Cupriavidus necator N-1: one gene and its partner. The protein of the gene in region 1 binds, or shares a complex with, the protein of each later gene. Links are inferred from orthologs where the notes say so. Each region holds a gene or a part of one and is shown on either strand. Other genes may lie near its edges.

The links. Proteins that work in one complex are often made in the same cells at the same time.
Region 2: the proteins of dapF (region 1) and CNE_RS15545 are in contact, whole or in part, in a solved structure (PDB 5YGU), measured with the Escherichia coli proteins. The link is inferred for Cupriavidus necator N-1 from one-to-one orthologs.

Annotation. Positions count from the first base shown.
Region 1 is NC_015726.1:210,881-216,477, reverse strand. Bases 1,835-4,588 are described here. They hold dapF (diaminopimelate epimerase), read left to right. Parts: upstream 1,835-2,655; coding sequence 2,656-3,522; downstream 3,523-4,588. Other genes in these bases: CNE_RS01060 (patatin-like phospholipase family protein), read right to left, coding at 4,455-4,588; CNE_RS01065 (polyphosphate kinase 2 family protein), read left to right, coding at 3,631-4,440; CNE_RS01075 (lipid A biosynthesis lauroyl acyltransferase), read left to right, coding at 1,835-2,613. Outside these bases: metK (methionine adenosyltransferase), read right to left, coding at 1-486; CNE_RS01080 (lysophospholipid acyltransferase family protein), read left to right, coding at 818-1,723; more of CNE_RS01075, read left to right, coding at 1,720-1,834; more of CNE_RS01060, read right to left, coding at 4,589-5,597. UniProt on the Escherichia coli protein: Involved in the succinylase branch of the L-lysine biosynthesis and in the biosynthesis of the pentapeptide incorporated in the peptidoglycan moiety. Catalyzes the stereoinversion of LL-2,6-diaminopimelate (L,L-DAP) to meso-diaminopimelate (meso-DAP).
Region 2 is NC_015726.1:3,316,172-3,321,831, forward strand. The notes cover bases 818-3,634. They hold CNE_RS15545 (RNA pyrophosphohydrolase), read left to right. Parts: upstream 818-1,792; coding sequence 1,793-2,476; downstream 2,477-3,634. Other genes in these bases: CNE_RS15540 (proline--tRNA ligase), read right to left, coding at 818-1,600; CNE_RS15550 (CNP1-like family protein), read left to right, coding at 2,469-3,050; proB (glutamate 5-kinase), read right to left, coding at 3,141-3,634. In the rest of the region: more of CNE_RS15540, read right to left, coding at 1-817; more of proB, read right to left, coding at 3,635-4,259; GTPase ObgE, read right to left, coding at 4,357-5,454; rpmA (50S ribosomal protein L27), read right to left, coding at 5,588-5,660. UniProt on the Escherichia coli protein: Master regulator of 5'-end-dependent mRNA decay.

The sequences.
Region 1 (5,597 bases):
GGGCAGGCGGCCGTCGCGGCGCAGCAGCGACTGGCGCTCGACCAGGCGGTGGGCGTAGTAGATCGGGAACGGCATCAGTTCCGGGGTCTCGTCGCAGGCGTAGCCGAACATCAGGCCCTGGTCGCCGGCACCCTGGTTCAGGTAGTCGTCGGAAGCGCGGTCAACGCCCTGGGCGATGTCGGGCGATTGCTTGTCATAGGCGACCAGCACCGCGCAGCCCTTGTAGTCGATCCCGTACTCGGTATTGTCGTAGCCGATGCGCTTGATGGTGTCGCGCGCGATCTGGATATAGTCGACGTTGGCGGTCGTGGTGATTTCCCCAGCCAGCACCACCAGACCGGTGTTGCAAAGCGTCTCAGCTGCCACACGCGCGTACTTGTCCTGGGCCAGGATGGCGTCCAGGACGGCGTCGGAAATCTGGTCGGCGACCTTGTCGGGATGGCCTTCGGAGACGGATTCCGAAGTAAAAAGGAAGTCGTTTGCCACGAACTTATTCTCCAGGTTGGCTATTGCGTGCCAGCCCGTGCGGTTCATGGCGGCGACGCTTTAGCGGTATTTCAAGCAGCCCGGTCAGAGCCGCATCGCCCCGCAAGTTGTCAGTTAACTCGGCGATACACGCTATTATACGCGCCTGCCGGGCTCGTTGCAGCGCGCCAACGGTACAGCACGGCACCCGGCCAACCTGCCGGGGCACCGTGCCCATATGAATCCCGATGACGGCACGCTGCGCGCGGAACTGAATACCGCCATAGAAAAAACGCTGCCTGTTCGCCTGTTCCCCGGCACAGACCCGCAGCAGACCTGCTTTTCGCGCCTGATGACCTTTTTATTCTGGCTGATCTCCCGTTTTCCCCTGCGGCTGCTGCAAGCCGCGGGCGGCGCGCTCGGACTACTGAGCGCGCGCCTGCCCGGCCGCTACGGCCGGCGCCTGCGGGAGAACTTCCGCCAGGCGTTTCCCGACGCCACCGAGGCGATGATCGACGAAGCGGCCCGTTCGGCCGGACGCATGATCATCGAGATGCCCTACTTCTGGAGCCGCAGCAAGATCGGCGCGAAGCTGTATGGCTTTGACGACTACCTGTGGCCCGAGCTGGGCAAGCTGCAGGCGCGCGGCAAGGGCATCATCATCCTGACCCCGCACCTGGGCTGCTTTGAAGTGCTGCCGCAGTCCCACGCGCTGCAGCGCCCGGTCACCGCACTGTTCAAGCCGCCGCACCAGCCCTGGCTGCGCGACTGGATCGAAAAAATGCGCACCCGCCCCGACATGCACATGGCGCCGGCCACGCCGCGCGGGGTGCGCATGCTGGTCAAGGCACTCAAGCGCGGCCAGGCGGTGGGCATCCTGCCCGACCAGGTGCCCAGTGGCGGCGAGGGCAACTGGGCGCCGTTCTTCGGCAAGCCCGCCTATACGATGGCGCTGGTGCACCGGCTGCAGCAGCTGACCGGCGCGCCGGTAGTGGCGGTCTTTGCCGAGCGCCTGCCGCGCGGCGCCGGCTATCGCGGCCACCTGCGCGTGATCAACGACGGCGGCATGTTGCCGGACGATCCTGCCGCAGCAGCAGCGGTCATCAACCGGACCATCGAGGAACTGGTACGCCTGTGCCCCACGCAGTACCTGTGGGCTTACAACCGCTACAAGCAACCCGCCGGAGCGGGCACCCCGGACGCGCCGGACACCCCGGGCAACGACACCGAGCCGGCCGCTGATCAATCGATTTCATGAGCCGTGTGTTCACGTGGCTTGGCATCGGCTTGCTGACGGTGCTGGGCAAGCTGCCATATCCGTTCGTCGCGCGCTTCGGCGAGGCGCTGGGAAGCCTGCTCTACCTGGTGCCGAGCGAGCGGCGCCGTGTGGTACAGGCCAACCTGCGCCTGTGTTTCCCGGACCGGACCGAGGCCGAAATCGACGAGCTGTCGCGCCAGAGCTTCCGCATCCTGTTCCGCAGCTTTGCCGAGCGCGGCATCTTCTGGACCGGCAGCGAAGCGCAGATGCGCCGCTGGGTGCAGATCGACGACCAGGCCGACCTGGTGGCGCTGGATGGCACCCCGCATATCCTGGTCACGCTGCACCTGTCAGGCGTGGAAGCCGGCGCGATCCGGCTCACCATCAACCTGCGCGAGCATCTCGGCCGCTCCGGCGCGTCGCTCTATACCAGGCAGAAGAACGACCTGTTCGACCACTTCCTGAAGCACGCGCGCGGGCGCTTCGGCGCCAACATGATCTCGCGCAACGACAGCGCGCGCGACATCCTGCGCTGTCTGAAGAAAGGCGAGGCGCTGCAGCTGATCGCTGACATGGATTTCGGCGAGCGCGACTCGGAGTTCGTGCCGTTCTTCGGCGTGCAGGCGCTGACACTGACCTCGGTGTCGCGGCTGGCACGCCTGACCGGGGCCAAGGTGGTGCCGATCTACACCGAGATGCTGCCTGACTACCAGGGCTATGTGCTGCGCATCCTGCCGCCCTGGGAAGACTACCCCGGCGCAAGCGTCACCGACGACACGCGCCGCATGAACGCCTTCTTCGAGGACTGCATCCGCCCGCGCGTGCCGGAGTACTACTGGGTGCACAAGCGCTTCAAGCATCGCCTGCCGGGCGAGCCCGAGATTTACTGAGCGCGCCGGCACGTCCGGCGCCGCGCAGCTACAATCCCCACCATGAAACTCCAGTTCACCAAGATGCACGGCGCGGGCAACGACTTTGTCGTGCTCGACGGCATCCACCAGCAGATCGACCTGACTCCGGCGCAATGGCGTGCGCTGGCCAGCCGGCATTTCGGCGTGGGCGCGGACCAGATCCTGATCGTTGAAAAGCCGTCCCGCCCCGATGTCGACTTCCGCTACCGCATCGTCAATGCCGATGGCAGCGAGGTGGAGCACTGCGGCAACGGCGCGCGCTGCTTTGTGCGCTTTGTCACCGACAAGGGCATGACCGACAAGCGCTCGGTGCGCGTCGAGGTGATGAACGGCGTCATTACCCTGACGCTGCAGGACGACGGCCAGGTCACGGTGGACATGGGTGCGCCCGAACTGGAACCGGCGCGCGTGCCGTTCCGTGCCGAAGGCCTGCCCACCCGCGCGGAAGGCGCGGACACGCTGTACGGGCTGGAGGTCAACGGCCGCACCGAATGGATCTCGGCGGTATCGATGGGCAATCCGCACGCGGTGCAGGTGGTGGACAACGTGGAGAACTTCCCGGTGCTGCAGGACGGCCCGGTGGTGGAGCACCATGCCGCCTTCCCCAACCGCGTCAATGCCGGCTTCATGCAGGTGCAGGACCGCCACACCATCCGGCTGCGTGTCTACGAGCGCGGTGCCGGCGAGACCCTGGCTTGCGGCACCGGTGCCTGCGCGGCCGTGGTGGCCGGCATCCGGCGCGGCCTGCTGGACTCACCGGTGCGGGTGCATACCCATGGCGGCGAACTGACCATTGCCTGGGACGGCGGTGCGGAACCGGTGCGCATGACCGGCCCGGCCACCACCGTGTTTGAAGGCAGCATTGACCTAGCAGCCCTGCCGGCCTGACCATAGGGGCTGTGCGCCCCTTTCCACACGCCCCGCATTCCTTGTCGCGGAGCCCCGGCGGGGGGCGCCCATTCCCTTGATCTTACTGGTCAGACCGATGGAGCGCCCATGCCGCTGGACGATTTCCGCATCACCTCGGGCAAGCGTTTTCGCCTTGCCGACTTCGACCCGGGCAGCAAGCCGCTGTCGTGCGGCAAGAAAGAGGAAGACCTTGCCCGCATCATCGAGCTGAGCAACGCCCTCGACGCGCAGCAGGACATCTTCTACGCCGAGCACCGGCGCAAGCTGCTGGTGGTGCTGCAGGGCATGGATACCAGCGGCAAGGACGGCACCGTGCGCGGCGTGTTCCGCAGCTTCGATCCGCTGGGCATCCGCGTGGTGGGCTTCAAGGCCCCGTCGCCCGAGGAACTGGCGCGCGACTACCTGTGGCGCATCCACCTGCAGGTACCGAAGACCGGCGAGATCGTGGTCTTCAACCGCAGCCACTATGAAGACGTGCTGATCACGCGCGTGCACGACTGGATCGACGCCGCCGAGTGCGAGCGGCGCTTCCGCCAGATCCGGGACTTCGAGTCGATGCTGACCGAGACCGGCACCACCATCGTCAAGTGCTTCCTGCATATATCCCGCGACGAGCAGAAGGCACGGCTCGAAGCGCGCCTGGCGGACCCGGAGAAACACTGGAAGTTCGACACCACCGACCTTGCCGAGCGCAAGCACTGGAAGGCCTACATGGACGCCTACGAGGCTGCCATCATGGCGACCAGCACGCCCGAATGCCCGTGGTACGTGGTGCCGGCCGACTCCAAGACACACCGCAACCTGATGGTGGCGGAGATCCTGACCAAGGTCTTCGAGGACCTGAAGCCGGCCTACCCGCCGGCCCGGCCGGAACTGGCCACGATCAAGGTCGACTGAGCCGCCCGGCCGCCTCAGCCGCCGTTGCCGCGGTGCACGTCGTGCGTGACGAAGGGGTGCTCGCGGCTGGGCATCGCCAGCCATTGCGGGTGGCGCAGGGTCTGGCGGATATCGTCCAGCCCGCTGGTCCAGTGCTCATGCATGGTGAGCGCGCCGAACTGGTAGTCCTTGGCCAGGTTCTCGAACGACTTGTCGCGGTAGATCAGCTGGATCACATTGCGGCGCGCGTCGCAGGCCTGCTCCGCCGCGCGGCGGTACCAGGCGTTGTCGCGCTTTGACGGCGGTACCAGCGCCATCACCTCGTTGAGCATGCGGCGCAGGTTCTGCTGCTCGCGCATGTAATCGGTAATGGCCCGCGTGCGGCTGGAATACTGGATGTCCTTCTGGCGCTCGGCCACGTCGACCAGGTCGTGCGGCAGCTTGCCGCGCGCGCTCCACAGGTCGACCTGGAAGATCAGCGCGTCGCGCCGCGGCTGCGCGGTCAGCACCTCGGCCAGCGGTGTGTTCGACACCAGCCCGCCATCCCAGTAGTACTCGCCACCGATCTCCACCGCCGGAAAGCCCGGCGGCAGCGCGCCCGAGGCCATGAAGTGCTCGGGGCAGAGCTTGTCGCGGGTATTGTCGAAGTAGGCGAAATTGCCGGTGCGCACATTGACCGCCCCCACCGAGACGCGCATCAGGTCGGGGCGGTGGTTGATCAGGTCGAAGTCGGCAAAGCGCTCCAGCGTCGCCTTCAGCGGCGTGGTGTCGTAGAAGCTGGCATGGCTCGGATCCGAGTAGCGCGACATCAGCTCCGGCCAGCTGCGCGGCTGGAAGAAGCCACGCTGGCCTTCCAGCATGGCACGCGCCGCATGCAGGCCATCGAACCAGATCCGCATCGGCTCGGGCCAGCCTTCGGCATGGTCGGCGAACCAGGTGTGCGACAGACTGGGCATCCACGGCTGCGCGCAGATGTACTCCCAGAAGGCGCACAGCTGTTCCACGCGGCGCTGGGGCGGATTGCCGGCGATGATGGCGGCGTTGAGCGCACCGATGGAGATGCCGGCAACCCAGTTCGGGTAGATCCCGCCCTCGGCAAGGCCCTGGTACACGCCGGCCTGGTAGGCCCCGAGCGCGCCGCCACCCTGCAACACCAGCGCGCGCACGGCATAGGCCTC
Region 2 (5,660 bases), 3.1 Mb from region 1 along the record:
CCACACGGTGCGGCACGCCGATCAGCTCCCAGTCGGCAAACATCACGCCCGGGCGCTCGCCGCGGTCGTCCAGGATGACGTCCACGCCGGCGGCCAGCAGCTCGGCATGGATGCGGTCGGCCTCGGCCTTGACGGCTTCGGAGCGGTCGTAGCCCACCGGGCAGATCACCACCGCGAACGGCGCGATCGCGGCCGGCCAGATGATGCCGCGCTCATCGAAGTTCTGCTCGATCGCCGCGCCCAGGATACGGGTGACGCCGATGCCATAGCAGCCCATCTGCATCGGCTGGGTCTTGCCGTTCTCGTCCAGGAAGGTGGCGTTCATGGACTCGGAATAGCGCGTGCCGAGCATGAACACGTGGCCCACCTCGATGCCGCGGCAGATTTCCAGCGTGCCCTTGCCGTCCGGCGAGGCGTCGCCTGCGACCACGTTGCGCAGGTCGGCCACGATCGGCTCGGGCAGGTCGCGACCCCAGTTGACGCCGGTGTAGTGGTAGTCGCGATAGTTGGCGCCACAGACGAAGTCGCTCATGTTGGCGACGGTGCGGTCGGCCACCACCTTGACCGGCTTCTTCATGTCGATCGGGCCCAGGTAGCCCGGCGGCGAGCCGAAGGCGTCGACGATCTCGTTCTCGGTGGCAAAGCGGAAGTCGGCCAGGCCCGGCACCTTGGACGCCTTGACCTCGTTCAGTTCGTGGTCGGCACGGATCAGCAGCAGCCAGATTTCGGCGCCCGCTTCGGTATCCTTGGCCAACACGATCGACTTGACGTTGCGCTCCAGCGGGATGTTCAGGAATTCCGCCACCTGCTCGCACTTGACCTTTTCCGGGGTGAAGGTCTTGACCAGGTCTTCCTTGGGCGAGGCGCGCTCGGCAAGCAGGGGCAGCGCCTCGGCTGCCTCCATGTTGGCGGCGTAGTCCGAGGTCGGGCAGTAGACGATGGCGTCTTCGCCGGTGTCGGCGATCACATGGAACTCATGCGAGCCCGAGCCGCCGATGGCGCCGTTGTCGGCCGCCACGGCGCGGAATTCCAAGCCAAAGCGGCGAAAGATGCGCACGTAGGCGTCGTACATGTTCTCGTACGACTTGCGCAGGCCGTCCGTGTCGCGGTCGAAGGAATAGGCATCCTTCATGGTGAACTCGCGCCCGCGCATGATGCCGAAGCGCGGCCGGCGCTCGTCGCGGAACTTGGTCTGGATCTGGTAGAAATTGACCGGCAGCTGCTTGTAGCTGCGGATTTCCGAGCGGGCGATGTCGGTCACCACCTCTTCCGAGGTCGGCTGGACTGCGAAGTCGCGCTCATGGCGGTCTTTCAGGCGCAGCAGTTCGGGGCCCATCTTGTCCCAGCGGCCGGTTTCCTGCCACAGCTCGGCCGGCTGGATCACCGGCATGGACAGCTCCACCGCGCCGGCGCGGTTCATTTCCTCGCGCACGATGTTCTCCACCTTGCGGATCACGCGCAGCCCGATCGGCATGTAGTTGTAGATGCCGGCACCCAGCTTCTTGATCATGCCGGCGCGCATCATCAGCTTGTGCGAAACGATTTCCGCGTCGGCGGGCGCTTCCTTGAGGGTGGAAATGAAGAATTGCGAGGCTTTCATCCGTAATTTCTCTCTGGGCCGCTAGGTTCGGGAAAATCCGTCCCGGCAAAATCCGGGGGCCGGCGGCACTGAATTGTGTGCACGCGCCTGAAACTGCCCTTCCGCTCGGGGAAAACCAGCATCCCCCGGTCCGGGCCCGGCTGCGCGCTTCCTTTATAATCAGCGTAATTCTAAAGGATTCGAGGTGCAGTCATGCTCGATCGTGAAGGCTTTCGCCCGAACGTCGGCATCATCCTCCTCAACGCACGAAACGAGGTTTTCTGGGGCAAGCGAATCGGCGAACACTCCTGGCAGTTCCCGCAAGGTGGCATCAAGTACGGCGAAACGCCTGAACAGGCCATGTACCGCGAACTGCATGAGGAAATCGGCCTGCTTCCGGAGCACGTCAGGATCGTCGGTCGCACGCGCGACTGGCTGCGTTACGAGGTGCCGGACAAGTTCATCCGCCGCGAGATCCGCGGCCACTACAAGGGCCAGAAACAAATCTGGTTCCTGCTGCGCATGGCCGGCAGGGACTGTGATATCCATCTGCGTGCCACCGAGCACCCTGAGTTCGACGCCTGGCGTTGGAGTCATTACTGGGTGCCGCTGGAGGCGGTGATCGAGTTCAAGCGCGATGTCTACCAGCTGGCGCTGACGGAGTTGTCACGCTTCCTGAACCGGCACGCGCGTGTGCCGCTGAGTCCGTATGGCACACACGGGACGCACGGCCCCCACGGCATGCATGGCCGCCACGGCGGACCACGCAGCCAGGCGCTCAGCCGCGCCCAGCAGGCGCAGCAGGCCGACGCCGACTGCAATGCCGAGGCCGAGCACGCGACAGAGCACGATTCACCGGCAACGCCGGTTTCCACCTCACGGAGCACTGATGACTAGTTTCACCGGCCTGGGCCGCCGCGGCGGCCTGACCGCTGCCGGAATGCTGATTGCCGCGGCCAGCCTTGCGCTGGCCGGCTGCAAGACCACCGGCAAGGAAATGGCGGAGGAAGAAAGCACCTGGATCAACCCGTTCGGGGCCAAGACCTTTGAAGAGGCCAAGGCCATGCTGCCGGCGCCGCCGCAGGACGCCAACCTGATCCCGTTCACGGTGTCGGGTACCGGCTCGCTGTCGTTCGCGGTGGACGGCAAGTCGGTCTCGGTCGGCAAGGACAACGTGGTGCGCTACACGGTCGTCACCACCAGCCAGAGCGGCGCGCGCAACGTGACCTTCGAAGGCCTGCGCTGCGATGCGTTCGAGCGCAAGCTCTACGCCACGCTGCCCAAGGGCGCGACGGAATGGGTGCCCAACAGCAGCGACTACGGCGAGACCTGGCACCGCATGGAGACTGGCGTGCGCAATGCCTACGCCGCCACGCTGGCGATCGATTTCTTCTGCGAGGGCCGTACCGTGGCCGGCACCGCCGACGCCATGGTGCGCGACCTGCAATCGCGCGCGCCGCGCAAGCGCTGAAGCGCACAGCGTCGGCATGAAAAAACGGCGGGACTGCCTGGCAGCCCCGCCGTTTTCATTTCCGCCTGGCCTTTGCGCCGGGATGCCGGATCAGACCAGCACCAGGTTGTCGCGATGGATCAGTTCGGGCTCGTTCAGGTGTCCCAGCACGGACTCGATCTCGGACGAGGGCTTGCGCGCAATCAGCCGCGCCTCGGCACTGGAATAGTTGGTGATGCCGCGCGCCACCTCCTTGCCCTGGGTGTCGACGCAGGCGATTACCTCGCCACGGGCGAACTCGCCCTGCACTTCCGTCACGCCGATCGGCAGCAGCGACTTGCCGCCGCTGGTGAGCTTCTCGACCGCGCCGTTGTCGATCACGACCCGGCCGCGCAGTTGCAGGTGATCGGCCATCCATTGCTTGCGCGCCGTGAGCCGCCCGGTCGGCGCCAGCAGCTGTGTGCCGATGGCCTCGCCCGCGGCCAGTCGCTCCAGCACGTTGGCCTCGCGCCCGGAGGCGATGGTGGTGTGGGCACCGGACTTGGCCGCGCGCTTGGCCGCCAGGATCTTGGTCAGCATGCCGCCGCGCCCGATCGACGTGCCGGCGCCGCCGGCCATGGCTTCCAGCTCGGGGGTGCCGGCCAGGGCCTCGTCCACGAACTGCGCGGCCGGGTCCTTGCGCGGATCGGCGGTATACAGGCCGCGCTGGTCGGTCAGGATCACCAGCGCGTCCCCTTCGATCAGGTTGGTCACCAGCGCGCCCAGCGTGTCGTTGTCGCCGAACTTGATTTCGTCGGTGACCACGGTGTCGTTCTCGTTGATGATCGGCACCACACCCAGGGACAACAGCGTGAGCAGGGTCGAGCGGGCGTTGAGGTAGCGTTCGCGGTCGGCCAGGTCGGCGTGTGTCAGCAGCACCTGCGCGGTGCGGATGCCGTAGCGGCCGAACTGGCTTTCATAGACCTGCGCCAGGCCCATCTGGCCGACGGCGGCGGCGGCCTGCAGCTCATGGATTTCCTTCGGGCGGCGCACCCAGCCCAGGCGCTGCATGCCTTCGGCGATGGCGCCGGAGCTGACCAGCACCACTTCCTTGCCGGCTACGCGCAGCTTGGCGATCTGGGCCGCCCAGCGGGCGATGGCGTCGTGATCCAGCCCCTTGCCGTCGTTGGTGACCAGGCTGGAGCCGACTTTAACGACGATGCGCTTTGCCTGCGCGATGACCGATTGCATGAAGGGAATCCTGTCTCCCGGGCAGCCGGCGGCGGGCGCCGCGCCCGAATTGTCCGTGGGTATTCTTCTGTGGTGGGGCGCCAGCGGCGGCCCCGGCTTATGCCTCGCCCTGCCCCTGGTCGACGTTGTGCAGCCGCTCGTCCAGGCGGATGTCCGGCTCGGCCAGCGCCGCGGCCTCTGCGGCCTTGATCGCCAGCAGGTGATCCTTGATCGCGTAGATCAGCTCGCGGCAGCCTTCGCCGGTCAGCGCCGAAATCTGGAACACCGGCCCCTTCCACTTGTAACGCTTGATGAAATCCTTCACGCGGGCGGCGCGCTCTTCCCCGGGAACCACGTCGAGCTTGTTCAGCACCAGCCAGCGCGGCTTGTCGTACAGGGTTTCGTCGTACTTCTTCAGCTCGTTGACGATGGCCTTGGCCTCAGCCACCGGGTCGACTGCCTCGTCGAACGGCGCCAGGTCGACGATATGCAGCAGCAGGCCGGTGCGCTGCAGGTGGCGCAGGAACTGGTGGCCCAGGCCCGCGCCTTCGGCGGCGCCTTCGATCAGGCCGGGAATGTCGGCGACCACGAACGATTGCTCATGGTCCACGCGCACCACGCCCAGGTTCGGGTGCAGCGTGGTGAACGGATAGTCCGCCACCTTCGGACGCGCGTTGGAGATATGCGAGATAAAGGTCGACTTGCCGGCGTTGGGCATGCCCAGCAGGCCGACGTCGGCCAGCACCTTGAGTTCAAGCTTGAGCATGCGTCGCTCGCCCGGCTTGCCGTCCACCTGCTGGCGCGGCGCGCGGTTGGTACTGGACTTGAAATGCAGGTTGCCCCAGCCGCCCATGCCGCCTTCGGCCAGGCACACGCGCTGGCCGTGCTCGGTCAGGTCGGCGATGACTTCGCCGGTGTCCATGTCGGTGATCAGCGTGCCCACCGGCATGCGCAGCGAGATGTCCTCGCCGGCGGCGCCGTAGCAGTCGGAGCCGCGGCCATTCTCGCCGTTGCGGGCCACGTGCTTCCTGGCGTAGCGGAAGTCGATCAGGGTATTGATGTTGCGGTCCGCCACGGCGAACACGCTGCCGCCGCGGCCGCCATCGCCACCATCCGGGCCGCCGAAGGGCACAAACTTCTCGCGCCGGAACGAGGCGCTGCCATTGCCGCCGTTGCCGGCGATGGCTTCGATTCGGGCTTCGTCTATGAACTTCATGATGATGGGTTTCCGTGATGGATCGGCGGATCAGCGGCTGGAAGCCTCCAACCGGGCTGGCGAACTGACATTGTCGCCAGAAAAGAAAAGGCCCCGCAAGCGTTGCGGGGCCTTCATCCTGCAAAGGCTGTTATCAGGCCGCCGGAACGACGCTGACTTGCTGCTTCTTGGCAGGGCCCTTGACGGCGAACTGCACGTGGCCGTCC